DNA from 3 places in the Chryseobacterium vietnamense genome. Region 2 is predicted to be linked to each of the others. Evidence: riboswitches for the same ligand, from Rfam matches in the RefSeq annotation. Region 2 holds a riboswitch; each other region holds the start of a gene.
What was found. A riboswitch is a leader RNA that binds a small molecule or an ion and turns the genes downstream of it on or off. The one in region 2 is predicted to bind cobalamin.
Positions count from the first base shown of each region.

Region 1: it holds a riboswitch for cobalamin, as region 2 does, so the genes downstream of both, metE (5-methyltetrahydropteroyltriglutamate--homocysteine S-methyltransferase) here and J2786_RS16460 (TonB-dependent receptor plug domain-containing protein) in region 2, are expected to answer to the same signal.
Region 3: it holds a riboswitch for cobalamin, as region 2 does, so the genes downstream of both, J2786_RS13660 (acyl-CoA thioesterase) here and J2786_RS16460 (TonB-dependent receptor plug domain-containing protein) in region 2, are expected to answer to the same signal.

Region 1 is NZ_JAVDQX010000001.1:705,855-714,275, reverse strand. Features, by position in the region: gene J2786_RS03185 (aldehyde dehydrogenase family protein) at 1-1,216, shown strand, start outside; gene J2786_RS03180 (helix-turn-helix domain-containing protein) at 1,333-2,130, shown strand; gene J2786_RS03175 (hypothetical protein) at 2,132-2,842, opposite strand; gene metE (5-methyltetrahydropteroyltriglutamate--homocysteine S-methyltransferase) at 3,049-5,352, opposite strand; cobalamin riboswitch at 5,528-5,713, opposite strand; gene J2786_RS03165 (Lrp/AsnC family transcriptional regulator) at 5,909-6,370, shown strand; gene J2786_RS03160 (LytR/AlgR family response regulator transcription factor) at 6,394-7,161, opposite strand; gene J2786_RS03155 (sensor histidine kinase) at 7,165-8,187, opposite strand; gene J2786_RS03150 (hypothetical protein) at 8,257-8,421, opposite strand, start outside.
Region 2 is NZ_JAVDQX010000003.1:541,881-550,301, forward strand. Features, by position in the region: gene J2786_RS16450 (cytochrome-c peroxidase) at 1-321, shown strand, start outside; gene J2786_RS16455 (transporter) at 334-1,281, shown strand; cobalamin riboswitch at 1,373-1,559, shown strand; gene J2786_RS16460 (TonB-dependent receptor plug domain-containing protein) at 1,669-3,702, shown strand; gene J2786_RS16465 (YncE family protein) at 3,699-4,832, shown strand; gene J2786_RS16470 (hypothetical protein) at 4,847-6,040, shown strand; gene J2786_RS16475 (T9SS type A sorting domain-containing protein) at 6,073-8,331, shown strand.
Region 3 is NZ_JAVDQX010000002.1:961,731-970,151, forward strand. Features, by position in the region: gene J2786_RS13635 (1-acyl-sn-glycerol-3-phosphate acyltransferase) at 1-96, opposite strand, end outside; gene J2786_RS13640 (PspC domain-containing protein) at 412-2,133, opposite strand; gene J2786_RS13645 (PadR family transcriptional regulator) at 2,145-2,474, opposite strand; gene J2786_RS13650 (XAC2610-related protein) at 3,054-3,755, shown strand; gene J2786_RS13655 (HD domain-containing protein) at 3,757-4,347, shown strand; gene J2786_RS13660 (acyl-CoA thioesterase) at 4,402-4,785, opposite strand; cobalamin riboswitch at 4,901-5,081, opposite strand; gene J2786_RS13665 (hypothetical protein) at 5,115-5,915, opposite strand; gene J2786_RS13670 (GEVED domain-containing protein) at 6,172-7,260, shown strand; gene J2786_RS13675 (endonuclease MutS2) at 7,331-8,421, opposite strand, start outside.

The DNA.
Region 1 (8,421 bases), on a different contig from region 2:
CAGTCTACTTAAGAAACTACACGAAGCCGTAAGCAAAAGAGAAACTGAACTGGTTTCTGCTATGGTGAATGAATATGGCGGAACATTGCAATTCTGCAGAATGAGTGTTCAAAATGCAATTTCTGCTTTTACAGCCACTATCAATACTTTAGAATCTTATGATTTCGAAAGAACAGTGGGACATTCTAAAGTACGTTTTGAATCTTTAGGGGTCGTTGGAATTATCACTCCATGGAATGCCAGCAACAGCTTCATCTGTAATAAACTTGCCACAGCTATTGCTGCCGGATGTACGGCTGTCATCAAACCCAGTGAAATGAGTGCAGTACAAACCCAACTGCTTACCGAATGCTTTCATGAGGCAGGTCTGCCGGAAGGTGTTTTCAATATCGTTAACGGATTAGGAAGTGTAGTGGGAAACGAAATTACGCTGCATTCTGATATTGCTAAAATATCCTTCACCGGATCTACACTGACAGGAAAAGCAATTGCCAAAGGAGCGGTAGACACCATGAAAAGAGTAACCTTAGAGCTCGGAGGAAAATCTCCCAATATTATTCTCGAAGATGCTGATCTTGATAAAGCAATTCCTATGGCTGTTTTCGGGGCTTATATGAACAATGGCCAGGCATGCATTGCTCCTACCCGATTGCTGGTTCCTCAAAGCAGACTGGAGGAAGTAAATGAACTTGCCAGAAAGGCAGCCGGACAGGTAAAAGTAGGAAACCCCAATGAAGAAGATACCCTTGTAGGCCCTATGGTAAGTGCCAGACAATTTGAAAGAGTACAAAGTTATATCCGTCTGGGACAGGAAGAAGGTGCTGTTCTGCTGGCAGGGGGTGAAGGCAAACCGGAAGGTCTTGAAAGTGGCAATTTTGTAAAGGCAACCATCTTTACCAATGTCCGTAATGATATGCGTATTGCGCAGGAAGAAATTTTCGGGCCTGTATTGTCTATTATTCCTTATGTTGATGAAGAAGAAGCCATTGCCATTGCCAATGACACTACGTATGGTCTTGCAGCTTATATCAGCTCTGCTGATCAGGAACATGCGGAACGTGTGGCCGCACAGATTGATGCCGGAAGAATCTGTATTAACGGGTTTGCCCACGATCCTTATGCTCCTTTCGGAGGCTTTAAACAAAGCGGTATCGGGCGTGAGTTTGGAGTATTCGGATTGGAAGCGTATCTGGAACCCAAAGCAATTCTGGCTTAATATGATATTCTTCACAGCAAAATATTCTCATGATTGTTTTGCTGTGAAGATTCTATGATCCTAAAAAAGTTTTGTAAGTTTGAATAAGAATTGATCAAGAAATACCTGCCTGAGCTATGAACGAAAATAATATTCCTTTTCCCATCAATTATTCCTGTCATTTTTCAGAATTCAGGGAAGGAGAACAGTTTGCGCGAATTCACAGCCTCGGTCTTGTGCTTTCCGGGGAAATGGAACTGAATGACGGGATCACAAAAACGATATTTAAGGAAGGAGAACTGTATTCAGCAAGAAAAAACAGTTTATTGAAATTCGCAAAATATCCTCCTAAAAACGGAGAAATCAGAACCATATCCATCTACTTTGATGATGCCATGCTTCATGATTTCAGCCGCGAGTATGGCTATCAGGCGGAGAAGAAAGACAATGTTCCTGCCTATATAAAACCGGAGCAGAAAGCATTACATTCTTTTATGTACTCATTATTACCCTATGAAGATCTTCCTGCTTCCGAAGAAATCCTTCGGCTTAAGCAAAAAGAAGCTCTCCTCCTGCTGTTGAATTATGATCCGGGTCTTAAGGATATTTTATTTGATTTTTCTGAACCTTATAAAATAGATATTGAGACTTTTATGAATAAAAACTTTCATTTCAATGTCAATGTAGAGCGTTTTGCTTACTTAACGGGGAGAAGCCTGTCTGCATTCAAAAGAGACTTTCAAAAAATATTCGGAGTTCCGCCAAGACAGTGGCTTCAGCTTCGCAGATTAAAGGAGGCCCATTTTCTGCTTACCCAAAAAGGAAAATCTGTTTCTGATATTTATCTGGATCTTGGGTTTGAAAATCTATCCCATTTTTCATTTGCATTTAAAAAACAGTTTGGCTACCCGCCAAGTGCTTTACAGGCAAAATAGCTTAGATCTCCTCTAAAAAGAAGTATCTAAAAGCAAGAATCACCAGAATAACGACTGCTATTGTAATGATTTTCACTTTCATATCATTCTTTAGATTTTCCGGAGCATAACGCATTGTTTTTTCATCAAGATAAAAGTCTTTGTATACTTCAGGATTGATTTTCAGATCCGGACGAAACACGTGCACCCCTTTCAGGAAATGTCCAATAAGATCATATCGGTTTTTAAGCGGAATCACATCCAGACTGACCATTTTCTTCTGAGGGTTTCTGTTTTCATCTTTTTCATGAACATACAGATTCTTTCTGAAATCGCTGTACTTTCCGGAAGCTCGGGATTCTGAAAATATATCTTTTGTATAAGGATTGTCACTTTTTACCAAATCATAGTATTTGATTGCTGACAGCACTTTATCATTCCTGTTGAGAAACAGAATTCCCTGATGATTGATAAGGAGACCACTGATTTTTTCGTCCTGATTCTTCATCATTTCATACACCAGCCAACCTGACAGCGAACCAGCAATAAGAAACAGCAAAAAGAAGATCATATCAGAAGCTGTATCCATAGCAGGATCTGAAAGGGCATCGATAAAAAACTTCAGTAAAACAACAGCAATGGCAGCAAAAAGAACCACCATACTCCACCTCAATCCGGCGATGTATTGAGGGTTATAGGTTTCCGATCTCATTTCAGGAAATGCTTCTTTCATGGTTTGAATGTATAGTTTATTAGTTTGATAAGCTTTTAACATGTATTTAAAAGATAACATGTCAAAATTTGCCGAGCAGCAAAAATAGAATATAAAAATGAATAGAATATTATTTTTTTATGTTTTAATCCTTTGAAAATAACAGATCGTGCCATGAAAATCATAACACGATCTGAATTATTGAATCTAATTATTTTAAAAGTTTTCTAAAGTGCATATTCTACTGAAGCTTCTTTTGCTGCTGCAACCATTGCGATTAAAGCTTTTTCAGTTTCTTCCCAGTGTCTTGTCTTCAGTCCGCAATCCGGATTTACCCAAAGCTGGCTGGCAGGAATGACATTCTGAGCCTTTCTCAGCAGTTCAATCATTTCTTCTTTCGATGGTACTCTTGGTGAATGGATGTCATATACTCCGGGGCCAATTTCATTCGGATATCTGAAATCTGCAAAAGCATTCAGCAGTTCCATCTGAGAGCGTGAGCATTCTATGGTAATCACGTCAGCATCCATATCGGCAATGTTTTCGATAATATCATTGAACTCAGAATAACACATATGAGTATGTATTTGGGTAGCATCTTCCACTCCGCTTGCTGAAATTCTGAAAGCTTCTACGGCCCATTTCAGATAGTTCTGCCAGTCTGTCTTTCTTAGTGGAAGCCCTTCTCTGATCGCAGGCTCATCAATCTGAATAATTCTGATTCCTGCTTTTTCCAGATCCACCACCTCATCACGGATCGCCAACGCAATCTGCTTACACGTTTCTGAGCGAGGCTGATCATCACGTACAAAAGACCACTGTAAAATGGTAACCGGACCTGTCAACATTCCTTTTACCCATTTTTCAGTCTGGGATTGGGCATATTGAGACCAGTAAACCGTCATTGGAGTTGGGCGGGAAACATCACCGAAAATCACAGGAGGTTTCACACAGCGGCTTCCGTAGCTCTGTACCCATCCGTTTTTGGTGAATACAAATCCTTCCAGTTGTTCTCCAAAGTATTCTACCATGTCATTACGCTCAAATTCACCGTGAACTAATACATCAATTCCAATGTCTTCCTGCCAGCGGATTGTTCTCTGCGTTTCCTCTTTCAGCAAGGCATCATACTGTTCTGCTGTAAGTTCTCCTTTTTTGAATTTGGCTCTCCAGCTTCTGACCTCTGTGGTTTGTGGGAATGACCCGATTGTGGTGGTTGGGAATAATGGAAGCTGCAATACTTCCTGCTGTTCTTCTTTACGGATCTTGAATTTATTTATTCTTTGGGCATCCTTTTCAGTGACAGCATTTGCTCTTTGCTTTACCTGGTTATTATGAATAAGAGGAGAAGTTTTTCTGCTCTCAATTGCTTTTTTATTTTCTTCGAACTCTTTAAGAATCTGTTCATTTTCTGTTCCGGAAGCAAGTTCTTTAAGTGTTACGACTTCTTTTACTTTTTGTTTAGCAAAAGCCAGCCAGTTTTTAATTTCCGGATTAAGATTGGTTTCAAAATCAAGGTCACAAGGTGAATGAAGCAATGAACATGATGGTGCAATCAGAATCCTTTCAGATCCTAATTTTTCAACTGCTTTTCTGATGAAAGACAATGATTTTTCATAATCATTTTTCCAGATATTCCTACCATCAATTACACCTAATGAAAGGCTTAAATTTTCCGGAATACCATTCAGAATTTCATCCAGCTGTTCAGGATTTCTCACCAGATCAACATGCAATATATTTACAGGAAGGGAAACGGCAAGTGATGTATTATCCTTTAATCCGTCGAAATACGTAGCCACAATAAATTTCAGTTTTGGAAAACGTTTTCTTATTTCCGCATACACAGAAAGGTAGGTTTCTTTGGCTTTCTCATTTAAATCCAATGCCAGAAAAGGTTCATCAAACTGAATCCATTCCGCACCCTGATCCTGAAGTTTGGTTAAAATCTCTGTATAGACTGGAAGAAGATTTCCAGCCAGATCCAGCTTATCAAATCCTTCTTCTTTTTCTTTTCCTAATAACAGATAAGAGACCAGCCCAATAATAACCGGTTTCGCATTGATTCCAGCCTGTTTTGCTCCGGCAAATTCATTGAAAATTTTATCTGAACTCAGTTTAAACTGTTGATTTTTATAAAATTCCGGAACGATATAATGATAGTTGGTATCGAACCATTTGGTCATTTCCATGGCGGTAATGTCCAGTCCGTCTTTCTGATATCCTCTTGCCATCGCAAAATAAAGGTCCAGCTCCGTATTGTTCTTTTTCAGTACCACTTCATGGTAACGTGTTGGAATGGCTCCTACGACAAGGCTCATATCCAATACCTGATCATAGTATGAAAAATCATTACATGGGATAAGATCTATCCCTGCTTCTTTCTGAATAGTCCAGTTTTGGTTGCAGAGCGTTCTTCCGGTATTCAGAAGTTCTTCCAAAAGGATTTTACCTGACCAATACTGTTCGCAGGCTTTTTTGAGTTCTCTTTTGCTACCAATACGCGGATAGCCAAGGATGTGAGTTTGCATTTTTTTAAACTTTTTAATTAAACTTATTGGGAAAGTCCTTTAAAATGCTTCGTTATGTTTTACGGAAGAAGTTTCAGGAAAGTAGTGATATAGCAGACAGTGCATTTCCTTTCAGGAGAAAACACAAAAATCTGATATACCATCTGTATGACCTAAAGCTTCAGCCCGCGAAAGCATTGTCAATTCAGTAAAGGCAGGTCTCCTGACTTGTAACAGTTTCCGTCATCCTTCCCGCTTGTGGCAGTGGATCTGCAAGGACAAAAACCTTTGGTGTGTTACTTACAGTTGCGCGACAGCTCGTGATTTGCACACGATTCCCTATTAATCTACCTTAAGTAAAACCTTTCCTGTCTGATGAAGTATTTGTAAAGAACTGTACTTTTACCTTTAACTATTGTCATCAGTAAAAGTTTTTAATTTTGTGTAAAATTAACAATACAGAATAAAAATACAATTAATGTTTAAAAATTAAGCAAATTAAACTTTATAAAACACCAATAAAAGCATATAATTCTGTACATTTGATCGTTTTAATCATTTAAAAGAATAATATTCTGTGGAACAACTCGATGATAAGGATTTACAGCTGCTAAGGCTGCTCCAGAAAAATGCTAAACTCACTGTTAAGGAACTTGCGAAAGAAGTAAACCTTTCTACCTCACCGGTTTTTGAAAGGGTAAAAAGGCTTGAACAGGAAGGTTTTGTTAAAAAGTATGCAGCTGTTCTTGATGCTGAAAAACTGAATCGCGGATTTACGGTTTTCTGCCAGATCAAGCTCAAAATTCACGACAGATCGGTGGGTTATGATTTTGTAAAGGAGATTTTAGAAATTGAAGAAGTTGCCGAATGTTACAATATTTCCGGGGATTTTGATTTCCTCTTGAAAGTTCAGGTACGGGATATGAAACATTACCAGGATTTTGTATTCAATAAGCTGGGATCTGTGGATTCTATAGGGAGTACCCACAGTACTTTTGTGATGGCTGAGGTAAAAAATAACCATGGGCTTACCATTTAAAGGAATAAAACCGGAGAACCTGTTTATTCTTCAATCCATTTTCTGAAAGCAGCTGTATTGCTCTGGCTTGTGACAAGATGATCTTTCTGCCCTTTTATCTGAACGGAAAGTGTATTTTTATTGTAACGTTCTATCCTTTCAATATGATTTTTCTGAACAAGCTCACTCCGGTTGATCCTGAAAAAATCTGAAGAATTGAGTTGGGTTTCAATTTCTTTTAAAGTAGATTCATTTAACAGGTGTTTTTTTCCTGCTGTATCAAAAGCAAAGACAACTCCTTCTTCTGCCCCAAAGAAAGAGATCTCTTCCGTATTGATAAAATAGAGCCCCTGATGTGAGCCGACGGTGAATCTTTTCTTATAATTTTTCTCTGCAAGTCCGTTATTGATCATTTGTTGAAGTTTTTCCAAAACCTGCTGAGATTCTGAAGGTGCTTTTCTCAATAAAAGAAATTTGTCCCATGCTTTTTGGAAACGACTCTGTGAAAATGGTTTTAAAAGATATTCAATTCCATTGCTTTCAAAAGCATTCATCCAGAATTGATCATATGCTGTGGTAAAAATAACCGGACATGAAATATTCACCTGATCATAGATTTCAAAGGCATTTCCATCCAGTAATTCAATATCGGAAAAGATCAGATCAACTGTTGAGCTTTTTAAAAAAGTAATGGCTTCTTCTACAGTGCCTGTTTCCGCAACAATTTCAACAGGACTTTCCAGTTCACTGATGAAACGCTTTAATTTGCTTCTTGCAGGAATTTCGTCTTCGATGATGACAACTTTTATCATATTTTATGTGGGAATTACGGGAATAATAACTGAAAACTCAGTTTCTGTTTTTATAATTTCTACCTGCTGATCCGTTAACAGGTTATATTGCTCTTTAAGGTTGTTCAGCGCCCTTCCTGAAGTTTTTTTTCGGTTTCGTTTAGGGATTACATTATTCGAAACGGTTATTGCCTTATCTATTTTTATTGTGATCAGGACAGGTTTATCAATAATACCGAGGTTATGCTGAACTGCATTTTCAAGCATCAGCTGTAATGAAAGAGGAATGATACGACCGGATGATTTGACAGGATTTATTTTTAATGAATAAGCATTTCCGTATTTGTATTGTATCAGCTTAAAATATTTCTCTGCAAAGGCCAGTTCTTCTTCCACAGACACTAATTTTTTATCAGAAACATCCAAAACATAACGGTATATTTCGGCAAATTCATTCAGGAAATCTGAAGCCTTATGTTTGTCTTCTTCTATCAACTGATCAAGGACATTGAGATTATTGAATAAAAAATGAGGATTAAGCTGTGTTTTCAACTGATTAATTTTACTTTCAGACAACGCATGATCATACAGAGCCAATTGCTTCTGATATTCTGTATTTCTTTTGTAATAACGGTAGGCCAGAAAAAAACTTCCATAAATAAAACCTCCTATCAAATCTGAAAAAGTAGAAAGAATAACAACTTCCTGATTAAAATTTTTCTCAACTTTTCCAAAAATAAAAGCAATTACAAAACCTATTATTTTCATTACCAAAAGGTAGGTCAGCAATGAAACACTGAATATTTTTAGAACTTCTGATACGCTGAACGTTGATGATCTCTGCCAGTTTTTAATAAAAAAATCGATAACAAAAAACAGGATGCACGCACTGATGAGGGTAACAACCGCTGCTTCAGGTGTAAAAATATACCAATCCAGCGTTCTTCTGATACCTATTCGCGTATGAATAGACTGTACATAGGCAAACAAGAGGATAAACAGCAGAAAATATCTGTTTTGATTAATCTGTTTTAAAATGGTATTCATCAGCTTTTATGAAGGATCAGTTTTTTACAAAAATAGCCCTATATTTTTACAGGGCTGTTTTTTGCAGTATTATTTTTTATTATCAGGAAATGATGCGGTAACAGTTCCGTTATCATCTAAAAAGTCCAGTTTTGCATCATTATTTTTATCTACACAGAATCTGGCTCTTGGCTTTCCTTTACTGTCAAATAAAAACAGTCCGTTATATTCATCTTTGGTTTTTCCAAGCATCAT
Region 2 (8,421 bases):
TATTACAATACGGAGTTCAAAGACGCCGGACGGTACAGAGTTTCTCTCAATCAGGTTGACTGGATGAAATTTCGTGTTCCAAGCTTGCGAAATGTAGAATATACAGCACCTTATATGCATGACGGAAGGTTTTACACCTTAGAGGCTGTGCTCAATTTCTATTCAGACCAGGTAGAAGATAATCCTAATCTCGATCCCCAGCTGAAACAGAATGGCCATACGGGAATTGCTATGAACAGCCAGGAAAAACAATCCATTATAGCCTTCCTGAAAACATTATCAGATAAAAGTTTTATCTCCAATCCAAAATTTGCAGAATAAATTATAGAAAACATGAAGAAGATTATAGCAATACTAAGTTTAATGGTATTTAGCCTGAACCAGGCCAATGTGGTTAGAGACAGCATGTATATTGCACCGGAAACCTTTAGCAGATTTGATTTTGATGATGATTGTGATGCTTGCGGCTGTGCAGCTGGTAACGGATCATCCGGTTTTGAATCTTTACTGAATCCACAGTTTATCGGAATCAAATACTTTGCACAACATTACAAAGCAAAGGAAAACTTATTTGTTAAAGACCTTACCCAGGATCAGTATTTCAATACTTTGCAGCTTTGGGGGAAAATTCCATTGACTAAAAAATTGAGTGTTTATGCAAGTCTGCCCTTCCATTTCCATGAAAAGCAGACCATGCAGGGAGATATCAAGATCAATGGAATCGGAGATCTGAACCTGATGGGAATTTACCAGCTGATGAATTCTAAAGATAATTTCCATCACATAAGCGGAGGCCTGGGAGTGAAAATTCCTTTGGGGAAATTTGATGAAAAAGGTGCATCCGGAATCAATCCAAGTTTTCAATTGGGAACCGGAAGCTGGGATTATCAGGCGGCTTTGAATTATAAATTTCAAAAGAATAAAGTGGCTGTATTGGTCAATACAGATTATACAATCAAAACGGAAAATAAGAAAAATTACCGTTTCGGAAACCAGTGGAACTATGCTGCGACAGGATTTTATCAGGTTGCCGGAAACGAAAAGTCGATCTTTTCTGTAAAAACAGGAGTGCAGGGGGAAGTGTATGCACAGAATAAACAGTTTGATGAAGCCCTGCCCAATACTGCAGGAAGTGCTTTGTACGGGAAACTGGGATTTGAAGCTTCTTATAAAAAACTGAGCCTGGGAAGTGAAGTAATGCTTCCGATGTATACTCATTTGGCAGGTGGAGATATTGAAGCAAAATCAAGATTCAGTATTTTCCTGAATATCGGAATTTAAAATAAAACCCTTTTTTAATCATGTTAAAGCTCCTTCGGGAGCTTTAATTGTTTATGAATCATGAATTTAATTGGGGGTTAGGAATAATTTTTTATCTTTGCCGGAATTTGGTGAGCCATAAAAAGCTCTTAAAAGGGAATCCGGTGAAAATCCGGGACAGACCCGCTGCTGTAAGCTCCGCACCAAAGTTTTTGAAGAATATATCCACTGTTTTCAGGAATGGGAAGGATTTCAAAAATGGAGTAAGTCAGAAGACCTGCCAGAAAATAATCGTTTGACGCTTTCGTGGAATAAAGCTTAGGACATCAATGATTCTGTGCAGTGACAGCTGTGCTTTGTCGTTGTATTCTTATACCCATTAGCGTCATCATTATCCTAAATGAGCTAATGACGGCAAAACTAATTACTTCTGCAATTCATAAAGCTGTTTTCACGATCTTAGTGTTAACATCTCAACTTTTGTTTTCCCAAACCAATAAAAAAGACAGTCTTCAGGAGGAGACCATTAAAGGAATTAACCTTTACAAAAAGAATTTTAAAGAGATCATTCCGGCCCAAACCATCCAAGGGGAAGCACTTGAAAGACTGAACAGTCATTCCGTTGCTGATGCGCTGCGGTATTTCTCCGGAGTTCAGATTAAAGACTATGGTGGTATCGGAGGGCTGAAAACCATTAACGTCCGAAGTCTCGGAAGTCAGCATGTAGGGGTTTTCTATGACGGAATTCAACTGGGAAATGCACAAAACGGCCTTGTCGATCTCGGAAGATATTCTTTGGATGACCTTGAAGAAATATCATTATACAACGGACAGAAAAGTGAGATTTTCCAGCCGGCAAAAGATTTCGGTTCTTCCGGATCTATCTATTTACAGCCTAAAACCCCTGTGTTTAAAGGAGCAAGGAAAACCAATCTTGTGATAAGAGCCAAAAGTGCTTCTATTGATCTCTTCAATCCTTCATTCCGATTGGAGCAGAAAATTTCAGACAGGGTTTCTGCCAGTTTCAGTGCAGAATTTATGCAAAGTGACGGAATTTACAGATTTCGATATGCCAAGAAATATCCTGACGGACAGCAGGCTTATGATACCATTGCAAAAAGACAAGATTCAGATATCAAAGCAAAGCGTTTTGAAACTTCTTTAAATGGAACTTTGAATAACGGAAGCTGGAATATCCGTGGCTATGGCTATATTTCAGACCGCGGAATGCCGGCACCTATTGTGAACGGCCGTTTTGAAGGAAGAGGAGCTAGACTTTCCGATGAAAATTATTTCGTACAGGCCAATCTGCGGAAAAAACTGTTCCCAAAATTTGAAACACAGCTGAAAGCAAAATTTGCCTACGATTATACTCATTTTATGGATACCGTTCGTTCGCAATCTATTATGTATACGGATAATGTTTACATCCAAAGAGAAGTTTATCTTTCTTCATCCAATATATATTCAATTACTCCCAACTGGGATGTGAGTCTGAGTGGAGATTTTCAGTACAATAATCTGGATGCCAATCTTGATAACTTTTCCTATCCTACACGATATACAACATTAGTCGCTTTGGCAACAACCTACCAGTGGAACAGGTTTAAAATTCTGGGAAGCCTTTTGGGTACATTTACCTTTGAAGAAGTAAGAAAAAACAAAAGACCCGGAGACAGCAGAGAATGGACACCCGCTGTATTTATGAGTTACCAGCCTGAAATAATTCCTGAGCTTACCCTCAGAGCTTTCTATAAAAGAATTTTCCGACTGCCTACTTTCAATGACCTTTATTATACCAATATCGGAAACACTTACCTGAAACCGGAATTTACCAATCAGTATGATGTAGGATTTACGTACCAGAAAAACTACAAAAATCATTTCTTTAAATCTTTTTATGCTAAAGTAGACGGTTATTACAACAAAGTACAGGATAAAATTGTCGCAGCTCCTAACGGAAGTATGTTCCGCTGGCTGATGATGAATCTTGGTCTGGTTGAGATTATTGGTGCTGACGTGAATGTTCAGGCAGAAATGCAGTTGGGAAAAGTAAAACTTAGGCCATTACTTTCTTACACCTATCAAAGTGCAAGAGATATGACGGATCCTGAAGATACATTCTACAAAAATCAGATTCCTTACACACCATGGCATAGCGGATCATTTGCACTGATGGCCGATTATAAAGACTGGAGCTTCAATTACAGTGCAATGTATGTAGGAAAGCGCTATGATGTAAACCAGGATAATATTCAATACAATTATGTACAGCCTTGGTATACTCATGATCTCTCTGTTCAGAAAAAATTCAGCTGGGCGGATCATCAGTTTAAAGTAAGCCTTGAGATGAATAATATCTTCAACCAATATTATGACGTGGTGATCAACTATCCGATGCCGGGAAGAAATTTTAAACTTATTCTAAACTTCACCTTATGAGAAAACTAAACTTTTATTTTCTGTTTCTTGTCTTAGCTTTTCTTACCTCATGCCGTACAGATGATGTCATTGTCCGTCAGGAAGTAGTGGAAGGACTTCCTTCAGAAAATACAGCAATAAAAGGATTCTATATGCTGAACGAAGGGAATATGGGAAGCAATAAATGTACGCTGGATTTTTTTGATTATACCAAAGGAACTTATTACAGGAACATCTATGCAGAAATTAATCCCAATGTGGTAAAAGAGCTTGGAGATGTAGGAAATGATATCAAAGTGTACGGAAGCAAATTGTATATCGTAGTCAATGTTTCCAATAAAATTGAAGTATTGGATGCCAAAACAGCTAAACGTATTACTTCTATTCCGTTACAGAACTGCCGTTATTTAGCCTTCAAAGACGGGAAAGCATATGCCAGCAGTTATGCAGGTCCGGTAGCAATTAATCCAAAAGCACCCAAGGGAAAAGTGGTGGAAATTGACACTATATCTCTTTCCATTCAACGTGAAGTGGTAGTGGGATATCAGCCGGAAGAAATGGAAATTGTAGGGAATAAATTGTTTGTTGCCAATTCCGGAGGATACAAAGCTCCCGATTATGATAATACCGTTTCCGTAATAGACCTGAACACTTTTACTGAAATCCAGAAATTAAATGTTGCCATCAATCTTCACCACATTAAAAAAGACAATTACGGTGATCTTTATGTAAGCTCAAGAGGAGATTATTATAACATTTCTTCCAGCTTATACCTTATAGATGCGGCAACCGGGATTGTCAAGAAAGATTTCCATCTCGCTGTGAGTGAAATGACAATCGTGAATGATAAACTCTATTTCTACGGAAACGAATTCAATTACAATACCCACAGCTATAAAAAGAGCTTTGGAATCATTGATGTAAAAACAGAACAGATCATTGCCAACAGAATTTTTGATAAAGAATACGAAACTGCCATTAAAACACCTTACGGAATTGCGGTAAATCCAATCACAGAAGATATCTACATCACAGATGCCAGGAATTATGTTTCCTTGGGATTTGTGTACTGCTTTGATAAAAACGGACATTTTAAATGGAAGACAGAGGGCGGAAATATTCCGGCTCACTTCGCTTTTTTATACAAATAACCAAACTTTAAGAAATGAACAGAAATACCTTTACTTATTTAAAAGCCGGAGTCTTATCATGTTTCCTGGTAGGAGTGATAGCCTGTAAACATGACGATCAGGATGAATTTACCTTTAATGGTCTTGATGATTCCTATACCATTGAGCGTTTGAGAGTGTTGAGTATTCCTACCAATACATCAGGATCGGTTACATGGAGTATTAACGATTCTATTATTTCTCAAAATTCAGAACTTGAATTTATCAGTCCAACGGCAGATGCTTATCCTTTGACTTTAAAAATTAATAACAAAGGGAATGAACAGGTTTATCATTCTAAAATCATCGTTACCAAAGAAAAAACACCTTACAGTAAATATATCGCTAAAGTATTGGAGTTCCGTCCTGCTGTAGGACAGTTCATGAACGAGATTCCGGAATATTTACCTGGAAATACGGCTGCAAATATGCTTCAGAAAGCAAACGAATCATTGGTGGGAGGCAATTCTACCATGATCAGCCTGGGCGGATATGGCGGATATGTGGTTTTCGGTTTTGATCATACGATTCCCAATCTGAATGGAAGAGATTTTAAAGTGCTGGGAAATGCATTTTTTGGAAATGATGCCAGCGACCACCGTTCAGGATCTTGTGAGCCGGGAATTATTATGGTAGCCTACGACAGAAACAAAAACGGAAAACCGGATAATGATGAATGGTACGAAATTGCAGGCAGCGAATATTTTAAAAATGCAACCGTAAGAGATTACAGTATCACATACCATAAGCCTGATGAAAATAAAACTCCTGTACCCGGAACCGAATTCTGGCAGACCGATGTAGAATATATAAAATGGAGTGACAATCTGGGGAATCAGGGTTTTAAAACAAAAAATACGTTTCACGCGCAAAGTTATTATCCTTTATGGTTTACCGATAGTTCTTACGGGTTTTCCGGAACAAGACTGGCAAATAATTTTTACGATCAGAACGGGGACGGATCCTATTGGGTAGGAAAGTCATATGATTTCGGATATGCTGATAATGCCCCGAATAATGATGAAGCTTCCAATATTGATATTTCCTGGGCAGTAGACAGAAGCGGTAAGTATGTAAAACTTCCCGGAGTCGATTTTATGAAAATATATACAGGAGTCAATCAGGAAGCCGGCTGGCTGGGAGAAGTTTCTACAGAAGTGGCGGGAGCTTACGATTTACATTTCAAATAATACATAATTCAATCTATTTAAATTAATAAAAAATGAAAAAGTTTTATCTTTTTATGATGCTTTTTCTGTTTGCATGCGTATCAAATGCACAGATAAAAGTTCAGGGTGTTCCCCGAAATGATATTTCAGGGATCAGTAAGCTTAATACCACTACCATCAGTTTTTCTGATATTCAGTACTGGGTAGGATCCGGAACCAACCAGGCCGCTTTTGTAGTACAGTGGAACGACGGTAAAAATCCTGATGCGATGGTTTGGGGATTCAAATGGAACGGAAATGCTACCGGAGAAGACATGCTTAAAGCGATTGCTAAAGCAGACCACAGACTATACACATTGCTGTATCAGGGAACACAGTTTGGATCGGCAGTAGGAGGAATTGGATTTGACCTGAACGGTCAAGGTACCAATGCTTTGATCAAAAGTGGAAATACCACTTATCCGTTATATCCGGTGAATGGTTTTGTCAATACTACTGCGTATGATTTTGACAGCTATACCATCGTAGATGCTGCTAACGATCACTGGCAGTCCGGATGGACGGTTAACGGATATTGGTCTTATTGGGTAAAGAACCCTGCAGATGCTGATTTCGGATATTCTAGCGTAGGAGCTTCTTCACGTGTATTGGAAAACGGTTCATGGGATGTATGGAACTTTAATGTAGGCTTTACTCAAACACCTGTATCCTCTACCATCACTCCTGTTTCTCCATACGTAGCTTCCAACAACTTTACCAACGGATATTTCATGGTGAACGAAGAATGGTTTGGTCATACCAACGGTTCTGTAAATTTCATTGACAATAACGGTCAGATCAACTACCGTGTATACAGTAATGCAAACAATAACCAGGCTTTCGGTGCCACTACACAATATGGAACAATCTACGGAGATAAGTTCTATTTTGTATCTAAGCAAGCAGCAGATGGAGGAGATACGCAATATACTCCGGGAGGAAGATTGGTTGTAGCCAATGCCCAGACCATGCAGAAACTTGCAGGCTTTAATAATATTGGAGGTGGTGATGGGAGATCATTTGTAGGAGTGAATGAACATAAAGGATATATTGGTACTTCCACCGGTATTGTTACTTTCAATATTGATAATTTGCAGGTAGGCTCTTTAATTACCGGAACAGGTGGAAACGGGCAGATCGGAAACATGATCCGTACTTCACAATATGTTTTTGCAGTAAAGCAAGGGGTAGGAATTTTAGTAATTAATCCTAACACCGATACGATTGTGAGCACTATTGCGGGAGGTTTCTACTCAGTTGCTCAGGCTAAAGATGGAAGTGTATGGGGAATTCAGGATCAAAAAGTGATCAGCATCAATCCTACTACTTTTGCTACTCAGGCTTATAATATGCCTACTACAAAATATATCGGAGACTGGGGAGCGTGGAATGCAGGGAGGTTTACAGCAAGTAATAAAGAAAATGCTTTATACTGGATCAATTCAATCAGCAGCTGGAGTTCAGGAACACAGATTGTAAGATTTGATGTTACAACGAAAACATTTAATGAAAACTTTGCTGCCATTCCAGGACAAACAGGTCAGTTTAAACAAATCCCTTATGGAGCTGCCCTTCGTGTAAACCCTGTTACCGGGGAACTTGTTCTGAATACAACAGAAAGCGGATACGGTGCACACTACCAGAAAAACTGGATCCATACGTATGATATGACCGGAACTCTTATCAATACAAAAACACTGAATGATTACTACTGGTTCCCTTCACTGACGGTATTTACCAATAATTCGGTTCCTGTGGTAAGCAATACTTTACCTTCACAGCTTACAGCAGCAAGTACAACTGCAATTGATCTGAAAACAATAATTTCCGATGCTGATAATATGGCGGTATCTGTAGTGAAATCTATCAAATCAAACAGTAATCCTACAGCAGTTTCCGCAGCGATTAATGAAAATGATGAATTGGTTTTGACACCTCTTGTTTCAGGAACTTCTGATATTGTGATCAGCTTTAACTCAAACGGTAAGCTGGTTGAAAAAACGGTGAGTGTAAACAGTTTAGGAACTACTTTGGCAACTGCTGAAGTGAAAAAACTTGAATTCGGTATTTATCCGAATCCGGTTACCGATATCCTTACTCTTAAAACTCAGGAGAAAATTCAGAATGTTTCTATGTATGATGCTTCTGGAAGAATGGTTAATGTACAGCTGAACAACGGACAAATCAATGTAAGTGCACTTCCAAAAGGTATTTATATTTTGAAAGCAGTTACAGATAAAGCAGTATATCAACAAAAAGTAATCAAAAACTAACACTAGTTTTAGATCGTAATCTTGTTAATAAAACCTCTGGTCAATTTTGATCAGAGGTTTTTATTTATCATTTAATCAATATGATTTTAA
Region 3 (8,421 bases), on a different contig from region 2:
CACAAGGATACACCTGTTCAGATTGTTGACATCGCCCTGCAGAACGACTTTCCAACCTAATATCTTTAACATTGCTTTGCCTAATAGCTTTTTCATAGATTTCCCGGATTAAAAACAAAAAAGTATAACCAAACTTTGGTTATACTTTACAAATATATTGAAATATTATCGCTCTTAAAACAAACCGCTAATTAAATCTACGATTTTCATTACGAATTCCATTGCAAATTGTATCATGATAAGGAGGTGTTTTTGATTGTTTGGTTATTAAATTTTAGCTTTACGAAATTAAACCTTTTTTTTCACATAAGAAACTAAATATGGCTTTATTTTCACTTTTCTGAGAGAAGAAGGGTGTGAATTTCAAACGGTTGCCATCCACTCACACCTTCTACCACTCTCTGAAGTTAATTATTTAGTTTGTATGGAAATTTCGTTTTTTCCGTCTTTGATTTTGATGTCCATATCTTTATTTGATTTTTTGATAGTAGACACGGCAGAATCAATTACTTTCTTTGCCTGGTTGTTCGGAACTTTTTTACCGTTTACAATGATGCTGTCTTTGTCATCAGAGTTGTATTCGATACTGGAGCCGTTTACTGTGATTTTATTTTTTTCAATTCTGACATTGTTATTGTCTTCATCTCTGTCCTGATCGTCGTCGTTAATTCCGTCTCCGTCTAAATCTCCGTCCATGTGGATACGATCTTTATTCATGGATAAAACAACTGCTTTTTGCGGAACTACAAGTTCATAATCAAGGCTGTAATCTCTGAATCTGTGCTCATATGGATACTTGATGTAGTTTGGAAGTAATATTTTATTGTTTACTACTTCTACAGGAACTGTCAGCTGGATAGGGAAGTTATATCCTTTTCCTTCTTTTTTGATGATCAGATAAGGGGTTTTGATATCTGGTTTTCTTGTAACATCTACAGAAATATAATCTTCTTCGTAAACTGATCTTTTATCAGAATAAATATCATTGTTATACGCTTTGAAGTTCTGAGGAATGTTGATTTGTTTTACATCTACATAAACGGTATCTGAAGTAGTATTGATGGCTACGTTTTCTACATCTTCCTTGGTTCCTCTGTAAATCATGTCTTTCTTAGCCATGCTGATTCCGAAGTAAGTTCCAAGTCCGATCAGAAGAAGGAATAAACCACCTACAACCCATCCGATATTTCTCAGTTTTGTTTTTGGCGAGAATATTTTGATGCTTAATAAACTGAAAAGAATTGCTGGAATTAAGCTTCCGATTACCATCATAGCCGCCAGTACTTTATCAAGTCCCTGATCGTCCATATAGAATCTGATTTCATTGGCACCCGGGAAGTCTGTATCCATTCCGAAAAGACCGAATAATACAAAGACTCCGATAATGCTGCTTACAGCCATCAATACGAAGAATCCTCCTACAATATACTTGAATACATTCCAGATTCCGCTGCTTGCATTGTTGATATATGGTTTGTTTTCGTTATAGATTTCTCCGACCCTCTGAGTAGATTCATTGGCAAATTGTACCAATTTGTTGGACTCATTCTTAAGATTGTCGAAGTTCATAGGCTTTCCCTGCATTTTCAGGAAATCTGCTGCTGTTTCAGCTTTTGGAAGTACGATCCAAAGGATTACATATAGAAGACCTATTAATGAAGAGGAAATTGCTGCTGTGAAAATTCCTAATATGAATATTCCCAGCCAGATTGCTCTCATGGTAGTAATATCCATTCCTACATATTGGGCTAAACCTGCACAAACTCCGGCAACTTTTTGTTTTTCCGGATCACGGAACAGCTGCTTTTTATTGGTATAATGAGTTCCTGAATTATGGTTTCTGGCAGATGTTTTTTCAGAATAATAAGCTTCTTCCTGCTCTTCGATTTTTTCAGGGCTTCCGATCTGTGCGATTACTCTTTCTACATCGGTATCATTAATCACTTCACGTTTTCCTAAAGAATCTTTGAAAATTTCCACCATTCTGATTTCTATGTCATGCATTACTTCATCAGCCTCAGAAGCATCCAGAGAGCTTCTCAGAGCGTTCAGGTAATCGCTGAGCTTTATATATGCGTGTTCTTCTATGGTAAAAGAAAAACCTGCGAGTCCTATTGAGAGTGTCTTGTTCATAGCTTTGTTTTTTAATTTTGTTGGGTGATTTGGTTTACTGAGGCTGTCAGTTCATTCCATGTATTGAGAAGTTCATCCAGGAAAAGTTTTCCTTTTTCTGTGATCTGATAATATTTTCTGGGCGGTCCTCCTGTAGATTCTTCCCATCTGTAAGAGAGAAACTCTCCGTTTTTAAGTCTTGTAAGAAGAGGGTAGAGGGTTCCTTCCACTACATCCAGTTTTCCTTTTTTCAGTTCATCAATAAGATCAGAAACATACATTTCGCGGTTATTGATGAGACTTAGAATACAGAATTCCAGAATTCCTTTTCGCATTTGCGCTTTGGTATTTTCGGTATTCATCTTTGATAAGTTTTGTTAATTAGTTATATAATTTTCGAAGTTCGGAACCTAGCTAGTTGTACCTATTTCGATTTTACATTACAAAGATATGTAAATAAAATGGTATTATGCAATACAAAGTAGTGGAATTTTTAAAATAAATTGTTTAATTAATTGTAAATCAGCGTTATAATTTTTACTATCAATTTTGAGTACAACAAATTTTGGAAGAAAATCTCTGAAAATTTTAAATTTTTAAATAGAATTTTGAAAATTGGAGAGAAAAAATGCTCTTTTATCATTCATCATTCATCATTCATCATTCATCACTCATCACTCATCACTCATCACTCATTACTCATTACTCATTACTCATTACTCATGTCCTAGCCCCGATAGCAGCGGTTACCCCACAGCAGTACGGCATAAGAAAGGGGGCGAGGAGTATGAGCGGATAGCGGGAAAGAGCTTCTTATCTGCGAATATACTTTTATTGGGAGGGAAATGATGGAAGATAGCGGGATGTAGATTTTGAGATCGGTATTATGATTCGTATTTTTGTTAGATATAAAAAAACACCTAAATCATTTTACTAATACCATGAATATTTTGAATAAATACAGGCACTTATCAGCATTTCTTTTATTGGGTCCGCTATGTTTTGGACAGTATCAGTTTGAAGTTAAGAATGTATCAAAAAGCTATGATGCCATCATCCGGATAGAAGATTGTTACGATGACAGATGTGGAGGAAAGGGAACTGTAGACCTGTTTGACCATAAAAACAGCAAGGTACAGACATTTGTTTCTGATGACCTTGTTATATATGCAGGCCAAGGCCAGAAGCTAACCCAAGGGAAACTGATTCCACTTTCGAAAGATCAACGTGCTGTGATTATCGATGACTTTAATTTTGACGGGACGGAAGATGTGGCCATAAGAAACGGAAATATGGGAAATTACAGCTCGGCTTCGTATGATGTATATGTATTCAACAGCACAAGAATGGCATTTGTAAAAAGTAAAGAACTTACAGACCTTGGCTCAAATGGTTTCAATTTTTTTGAAACGGATGCCAAACGCAAACGTCTTATTTCCTATGGTAAGTCCGGTTGCTGCAGAATTTTTACCACAGAATATGCTGTTATCCCAAATAAAGGGCTGGATACGGTGTTGGAAAAAGAAGAGGATATGACCAATGAAGATCAGGTGAAGGTCATAACGAAAGAAAAGCTCAATAATAAATGGATTACCAAAACAAAGGTGTATCCGGCAGATCAATATAACAGAAATAAAAAGTAAGATGAAAATTCAAAAAGAAATCGATTTTATCCTGGCAGTGGATGCTTTGAAAAATGTACAGCGAAGAAATTACAATGCAGACGATTCCCGGAGAGAGAATACAGCTGAACATTCCTGGCAGATCATTATTCTTGCCCAGATCCTTTATCCATATGCTAAAAACCGTGCAGATATTGATTTGCTGAGAGTAATAAGAATGCTTTCCATTCATGATCTTGTGGAAATAGAAGCCGGAGATACTTTTATTTTTGATGAAAAAGCAATGGTAGGAAAATTTGAAAGAGAGAAAGCTTCAGCCCAAAAAATCTTTGGAATTCTGGATGAACCTTTACGAACAGAATTTTTTAACCTGTGGCTTGAGTTTGAAGAAGAGAAAACACCGGATGCTATTTTTGCCTGTGGTATCGACAGAATCATGCCATTTATCTTAAATTCCCACACTGCCGGAAAGAGCTGGACAGAAGCAGGAGTAACAGAAAGACAAATCCGGAATATGCTGGAAAATGCAATCAGCAGAGCATCGGATGAAATGGGGGAGGCTTTTGAACTTCTTTTAAACAGAAGCCTGGAGACGGAAAAAGTTTTGAAATAATTTCAGCGAAAAATAAGTTTCGGGCGGCCAAAGGCCGCCCGAAACTTATAGTATTTATAGTATCTGGATTGGTTTTTTGAATTCGTCAATCGCTACAAAAGTAAAATCACCTATAATCGCCTTTTCTCTTTCATAGGAATACATCTGTTCAGTGTAGATTTCAACATTCACTTTCATACTGGTTTTTCCCACGTATGAAACTTTTCCGATCAGTTCCACAATAGTTCCGGCAGGAATAGGTTTTTTGAAATCAATCTTATCACTGCTTACCGTTACCACTCTTTTTCTGGCAAAACGGGTGGCTGTGATAAAAGCTACCTCATCCATCAGCTGCATAGCAGTACCTCCAAAAAGGGTATCGTAATGATTGGTTGTGTTAGGGAAAACCGCTTTAAAGATTCTTGTTTCGGATGCTTCAATTCTTTCTTCTGTAGTCATATATCATTATTAATTAAAGCGATAAGAAATGATTGGAAACAACAGAATAATGACAGGAACTTACAGAATTCCTGAAACAATCCATCAGATCAATACAACTTCAAATCGCGAAAGTTACATGTTTAAGAAAATGGCAGGTCTCCTGACTTGTAACATCATTTATCTCCTTCCCATGCCTCGCACAGTGGATCTTTGATAAAGACTTCAGTTACTTTACAGTTGCGCGACAGTCCGTGATTTTCACACGGTTCCCTTTTAATCTGCAGTGATGCAGAACCAATTTCTGTGATGAATAAGTGTAAAACTTTTCGAATGCAAAAATAATGAATTTATTCCGGATTATGATAAATAATCTGACTGATTACTCTTCCTTTCTTAATTGTCCAGAGTGTAGTGTATCTGTTTTCTCCTGAACCGTTTATCATATAAAGAAAAATATTATCATTGTCGAGGGAAGTTACTCCAACGTTCTCAAAATCCATGGTGGGCTGGAACATATTTTTGATAGCTTCTCTTACAAAAACAGACCCTCTTCCGGGCTGCTGTACCCTGATGGATTTGATTTCGGTCATTCCTTCAGGAAGGTCATTTCCGATTCCCCATGGTTTTACTTTATCAATGGTAAGAATTTTTCCTTCTGCATCTTTTTCCTTTTTACGGTATCCTGCATTGGAAGGATAAATGTCAATCACCACTTTGCTTCTTTGTGCAGTCGGGATTTTAGGATCAGAATTATCGGTAAAAATAAGAGATCTTCCGTTTTTAGATTTTGATGGAGTATAGGCAGGAAGCTGGTCCACATAGGCAATACGCCCTTTATTTACCATTCCTTCTTTATCAAGAGTTTCATAACGTACAAAAGGTTTGTCGTCATCCTGTTTCTCAGGATATTTGATCCAGATCCATTCTGTTTCTCCCGGAGCCGGTTTTACATAAACAAATACATCTCCTTTACGCATACGGATTTTATCTACAATTTTTCGGTAGTCATCTTTGTGTACACGTACGTTGGCATATCCATCTTCAGCTTTTACCACTCCAAAAGGAACTTTAGTCTGTCCTTTTACAAAGACAATTGATAAGATACTGAAAGCGGATAAATAGAATGCTTTGTTTATGAAAGTCATCATGAAATTTTTTTGATCCTCCAAATATATAAATTAAATGCTTTTCAGAGGATAATTATACTCTTGCAGTTTTCTAAAATATTGTATTTATTTCAAAAATGATAAGAAGTAAATATTTTAATGGTAATAATCTATTCATAGATGTATTTTCTATACCTCCTATTAGAATGTATTAAAAAAAACATAATAATAATTAGTATAGATGTCGGTATATTCTATAAAATTCCTATTTTTCAGGAGAATTAAAAACTAATAAAACATGACAAAAAGACTACTTTATGTATTCTCTTTTATTTTGGGTATTTCCAGCTTTCAGGCAACCCACAAAATAGAAGAAGAATCCCAATCTTTATTTTACTGTGATACCAATGCACCAACAGGGCTTCAGATGTCTAATATAACGCTCGCCTCAGGAACAGTTACCTGGAATGCAGATCCCAATACACCCGATAACAGGATCAGATATAGAATACCTGGAACTACTACCTGGATGGTGGCCACTCCTGCCCCAGGACAAAATTATTTCACAATTACTGGTTTGCAACCTTGTACAACGTATGAAGTACAGGTAGTGAAAGTGTGTACGACACAGGGATTATGGTCTAATCCTATATTTTTTACTACTACCATTAATTATTGTGCAAGTGCTTCTACAGATACCACAATGATGCATATTTCCAATGTAACCGTAAATTCTACAGGAGTTACCACACCAATGGTGAGTGATTCCGGACCTTCCATTTATACAGATTACAGAAGTGATCTGAGTCGTAGAGTTAAATTTTTTATAGGAAGTACAGGAAATAAGCTTTCAGTAACCAATACGTGGACGGGGACACCCGGGACAATAACAGTAACTGCGTGGATAGATTTTAATGCCAACGGAATTTTCGAATCAACCGAAAGAGTGATGGTTGCTAATAATGTTACTCAGGCTGCATCGGCAGTATCTGTATTTACAATTCCAAGTTTGGCTGCAGTGACACTTTGTGGTGTTACCATGAGGGTTATTTCCAATCAAACAATGTCTGCTGATGCTTGTAGTACATTTATCTATGGAGAAGTTGAGGATTATGGAGTAGATTTGATCAATCTCACACTTGGAGTGGAAGAATCAGGGAAGTCTGCAAACACTGAAATTTATCCCAACCCTGCCTCTGATGTTTTAAATATTTCAGGAATTTCGGAAGCTTCAGATTATGAAATTTATAATATGGCAGGTCAGAAAGTTGACGAAGGGAAAATTTCAAATCATCATGTGAACCTTCATCATTTGTCAAAAGGAGTTTATTTTATCCAGTTGAAGAATAAAGAAAAAGTAACCCGATTAAAATTCATTAAGAAATAAAAATAAAGAAAAGAGAGAGTACCTTCTGGTGCTCTCTCTTCGTATTTGCATTCCTTTAATTTCTTATTAATTAAATTCTCTCAAGCTCATCCGCATCAATCGTGGTCTTGAAAGTTCCATAGTTGACAATGACCTTGTTTCTGGAAATCTTTTCAATGGTTCCTACACTGGTGCTTCCCGTAATACGAACACGCTGTCCGATTTTCATCCAAATAGCACGGTCGCTTTTACGTTGTTCTTCCAGCTTTTCATTGGTTTCAGCAATCTTCTCAATCACCTCTTCTTTTTTCAGCTGTTGGGTGATTTTTCTTTTAACAACCTGCAGGCGTTTGGTTTCATCTTTATCACTGCCAAGTTTGCGGAATTTTTCCTGCTCAAGAAGCTTTACAAAGTCTTTCACAACATCTTTTCTGGACTTTCCTTTGGTATAGCTGTCGATGAATGCTTCAATCTTATTTCCAAACTGCAGTTTGCGGTGTTCCTCTTCATATAGTTTCTGGAAATTGAACAGTTTCTGCTGAAGCTGGTCATTCAGTTTCTGAAGGTTATCACGCTTATCTTCTACGGACTCTTTCCTTTCTGCAAGATCAGATTTTAGTTTTTCAACCTCAAATTTTTCCTGCTGCAGTTTTACAATCGTTTTATCAAGATTCACAATATCATGTTCTACCTTTTTCTTGGCAGAATGGATAATGAATCTCGGAATTTTATTCTTTTCTGCAACTTCAAAAGTAAAGGAACTTCCTGCCTGTCCCACTTCCAGCTTATACATCGGTTCCAAAGTTTCTTCATTGAAGAGCATAGCTGCATTCTGAGCGTTGGGAAGCTGCTCTATTACCAGTTTAATGTTGGTATAGTGCGTTGTGATAATGGCAAAACTCTTTTTGTCATAGAAAAACTCCATAAAACTTTCTGCCAGTGCACCTCCAAGCTCCGGATCAGAACCCGTACCGAATTCATCAATAAGCAGAAGGGTATTGGCATCAGCCTCACGGATGATTCCTGACATTTTCTTCAATCTTGATGAATAGGTCGATAAATGGTTTTCAATAGACTGGTTATCTCCAATATCCGTCATGATTTTCTCAAAGAAAAACATTTCAGACTTAGGGTGAACCGGCACAAGAATACCACTTTGAATCATCAGCTGTAATAATCCTA